DNA from 2 places in the Corynebacterium renale genome. Region 2 is predicted to be linked to the other one. Evidence: predicted binding sites of a transcription regulator. Region 2 holds the regulator's gene; the other holds the start of a gene.
The links. The regulator LexA, encoded in region 2, represses DNA repair genes until DNA is damaged. The targets are predictions, from matches to a motif close to CGAACANNTGTTCG.
Positions count from the first base shown of each region.

Region 1: ATK06_RS01000 (error-prone DNA polymerase) is a predicted target of LexA. The motif match lies at 1,131-1,144, and genes of this name have one in related genera.

Region 1 covers NZ_PDJF01000001.1:217,319-219,524, forward strand. The annotation lists gene ATK06_RS01000 (error-prone DNA polymerase) at 1-1,121, opposite strand, end outside; gene ATK06_RS01005 (MetQ/NlpA family ABC transporter substrate-binding protein) at 1,329-2,204, shown strand.
Region 2 covers NZ_PDJF01000001.1:1,751,553-1,753,758, reverse strand. The annotation lists gene lexA (transcriptional repressor LexA) at 541-1,233, shown strand; gene ATK06_RS08185 (DeoR/GlpR family DNA-binding transcription regulator) at 1,468-2,206, shown strand, end outside.

The DNA.
Region 1 (2,206 bases), 1.5 Mb from region 2:
TTTTCCCGCCCGCAGAAGTCCACGATGTCCCACACGATGAGGAAGTAACCCGGAAAGCCTAAGTCTTCGATGACCTGAAGTTCGTATGCGATCTGTTTCCGCGCGGCCTCACGGATGCTTAAAGGTCGGGTGGCGTACCTTTTCTTCGCGCCTTCCCAGGTCAGGTGGGCTAGCCAGGTGGCCTCGGTGTGGCCGTCTGGTGTGCGGTGCGCGGGCAGATTGGGGGCCACCAGGTTGAGGGTGAAGGCACACTCGTGTGCCAAGGTGACGGTCGCCGGCAGCAGGTCGGTTCGGTCCGGGACGAGCTGGGACATCTGGGCGCCAGAGCGCAACCACGAGGCACCCATGGGGTGGGCGTAGGGGGCGGACTCCCCCACCGTTTCCCGGAGCGCCAGCGCATGCTTCGCTGCAGCCAGGCGCGCGTCACTGCGCGTGGCGGCGGTGGGCCGGGCGCTTAAGATTGCTGGCAGATCAGGGTATTCGGACGCGATCCGGTCGAGGGCGTGGTTGTTGTCGTAGTCTTCGGGCACCATGAGCGCCTGGTATTCCAGGACGCAGTGGTTACCGAAAGCGCTGTGCAGCCGGGAAAAATGGGTAGCCCACGTGTGATCTACCAGCACGTAGCAGTGCCCGGCTAGGTCCTCGGCAATCAGTTCGAGGGGCAAGTATTCCGGTTTATTCTTCGACCCGCGCATGTGGGCGCCAGTCATGACGTGGGAGAGTCGCTTGTATCCTTCCGGCCCTTTGCAGATGACACCGAGGTGGCCGTCGGGAAGGCTTAACTGCGCGCCGAATACGGTGGGCATTCCGCGCTCGGCGGCGCGTTCAGCGAATTTTGCCACCCCGTAGAATCCGTCATAATCTAATAAACCAATGGCAGATAAACCCAGTTCGCAGGCCCTATCGACGAGTTCTTCCGGGTCACTAGCCCCGCCTAAGAAGCTGTAGGAACTAGTTGTATGCAACTCTGCGAAGGCGGGCCCGGAATCGCACACCGGACGCACCTCCCGCAGGGTGTCTTCTGCCCCGTCGCCTACCGGGATAGGCGTCGGAGTGTCCGCCCCGGAGAGGATGCGTTCGATGCGTGACCATGTCATCCGCGAGCCGCCGTTAAACCTCATGCAATGCATAGTACACACGTTCGAACCTTGCCGCCAAGGTGCCATCTTAGCCACCCAAGAGAGCGGCGTGAATAAAATTAAAACACCCGCTCAGCTGCCCTTATAGACCAAGCTGTTTGTTGCAGATGGGAGGAATTAGACCAAGCGGTCTAAGCGGTGCTACTGTTTCCACCAACATTTAAAGACCACACAGAAATGGATCCCGCAATGAAACTCCGCAAGATTATCGCCACCGGCGCAGCAGCAGTTGTAGCAGCAACTGGCCTGGTCGCCTGCTCCTCTTCCAACGAGGCTGAGGGCGACGTCATCCGCATCGGCACCACCGACTCCGCGAAGAAGGCATGGACCGCTTTCGAAGAGGTCGCAGAGCGCGAGGGCTACAACATTGAGCTCGTCGATTACGCCGACTACAACACCCCGAACGACGCACTGGATCAGGGCAACATTGACGTTAACCAGTTCCAGCACCTGAAGTTCTTGGCGAACTACAACGTGGGCAAGGGCACTGACCTCACCCCGATCGTTGCTACCGAGATCATTCCGCTGGCTATCTTCTGGAAGGGCCACGACTCCCTCGATGGCATCGAAGGCCAGTCCGTTGCTATTCCTAACGACTCCACCAACCAGGGCCGCGCAATTAACGTGCTCGTCCAGGCTGGCCTGGTCACCCTGAAGCAGGAGGACCTCCTGGAGCCCACCCCAGCTGACATCGACGAAGCCAAGTCCAAGGTCACCGTCACCCCAGTTGATGCAGCACAGACCACCGTCGCGTACGGCGAAGGCAAGCCAGCTGTGATCAACAACTCCTTCCTGGACCGCGCGGGCATCGATCCGCTGAGCTCCGTCTTCGCTGACGACCCAGCTAACCCTGCCGCTGAGCCATACATCAACGCCTTCGTTGTCCGCGCTGACCGCGCCAACGATCAGAAGCTCATCGAGCTGGGCAAACTGTGGCACACCAAGGAAGTTCAGGACGCTACCGCTGAGGATTCCGCAGGTACCTCGGTATCCGTTCAGCGCACCCCTGAGCAGCTGAAGGAAATCACCACTCGCCTGCAGGACCAGATTAAGGCAGCACAGTAATA
Region 2 (2,206 bases):
GTCACCTCCGAACAGGAATGAACCGAGCACAATAAAGAGTCCAAACAGCGCTCCTCCACATATCGCGCCGTAATTGCCCTTACTAGAGGCTCGTTGTTTCGTTCGATGAGCGGACAATTCGCTGCCTCCAGATTGCACATTGTTTCCATGTATACCGGGAACCAACGGAGATAGCGTTCGAACCCTCCCGGAAGACCCGTACTCAAAGGACCGGCATTCCGGACCCCACTCAGCGACGCGCGGAGCAGTCGGACGAACCTCTCCACCAAAGTTCCTGTTAGCGCGATAAATAGCAGTAGTCATGATATCTCCTTCAAGCATTGCGAGGGTCAGTGTAGATTTACCGTCAGACGCATTTACAAGTCTTTCGCCCAACCGTTCGAGGTTCGCCTCTGTGTTCGATTTATAGCACACGCGTCCACACCTGTCCAACCCCGAACGTAAAAGCAGAGCGTGGTACACATTTTCGAATGACTAGTGTAGGATGGCCGTAAATCTATAACCCGAATGCTTCGACCCCAGAGTAGAAAGTGAAATTCAGTGAACAAGAAGAAGTCGTCCAATCCGAAAGATCTGGACCCTAGTACCCTTTCAGAACGTCAACGTCGCATCTTGGAAGTAATCACGGATGCCGTCGTTCTACGCGGTTACCCGCCAAGCATCCGAGAAATTGGAGATGCCACCGGACTTCAGTCGACATCTTCGGTGGCATATCAGCTTAAAGAACTGGAAAAGAAGGGATTCCTGCGGCGCGACCCCAACAAACCTCGCGCAGTAGATGTGCGTCACCTACCATCCGCACAGCGCAAGGCAGCCAAGAAGAAAAACCAGGAAACCTCCACCCCGGAGAATGCCGCGGTAACAAGTTTCGTTCCGATGCTTGGTTCGATCGCCGCAGGCGCGCCAATTTTGGCCGAAGAAAACATAGACGAATATTTCCCACTCCCCAAAGAAATCGTCGGCGAAGGCGACCTCTACATGCTCAAGGTATCTGGAGACTCCATGCGAGACGCCGGAATCCTTAATGGAGATTGGATTATCGTTCGCCATCAACCAGTAGCAGAAGAGGGAGAATTCGTCGCGGCCCTTATCGATGGCGAAGCCACCGTGAAAGAATTCCATAAGGATGCAACAGGAGTATGGCTCATTCCCCACAACGAGGCTTACCAGCCCATCGCTGGCAATGATGCCGAAATTATGGGCAAGGTAGTCTCCGTCCTACGCAAGCTCTAGGCACCTGACGCGTTATCAAGTCGTCAAGATTGCCTCTACAACGGGCCCCTTTCCTGGCGAATGGCACGTGTACCCAGCGAACACGATCATTTCCGGGCGAATAAAAGAAAAACACGCCTAATGCCAATGAAAAAATATGCCAAACGTGGAATAATGGGCATATTAACAATGATATGGGCACGGAAATGTTAGTTTAAGCCCGAAAGGTACATTCAAAACGGAAAGGATGTTCCGATGTATGCGGAAGAACGGCGTCGCCAAATTGCGTCGCAAACCGCTATTGAAGGGCGCGTAAACGTCACTGAACTAGCGGATCGCTTTGACGTAACCGCTGAAACCATACGCCGAGATCTCGCTGTGCTAGACCGCGATGGGATCGTCCATCGCGTCCACGGCGGTGCCGTAGCCACTCAGTCGTTCCAAACCACAGAGCTTCCCCTAGATGCTCGTCTTCGGTCCGCACCGACGGCTAAATCTGCGATTGCCAAGGCAGCTCTGGATTACCTTCCTCCAGCGCACGGGGCAATGTTCCTCGACGCCGGTACAACTGTTACAGCTTTAGCATCTCTCATCGCGGACACTCAACGCCCACTCCAATGGTCGGTGGTTACCAATAGCCTGCCTATCGCGCTCAACATGGCAAACAAAGGCCAACCAGACATCCAGTTGTTGGGCGGTAGTGTCCGTGCCATTACCCAAGCCGTTGTCGGCGATACAGCACTTCGCACCCTTGCGCTTATGCGAGCAGACGTCGCTTTCATAGGCACCAATGCCTTAACGTTAGACCACGGCCTCTCAACGGCAGACGCCCAAGAAGCAGCAATAAAGTCCGCTATGGTCACCAACGCGCACAAAGTCGTAGTCCTATGTGACTCTTCGAAAATCGGCAACGACTACCTCGTCAGTTTCGCCTCAATAAAAGATATTGACGTGGTGATTACTGACGAGAACGCGGCGCCGAGCGTGGTTGAGT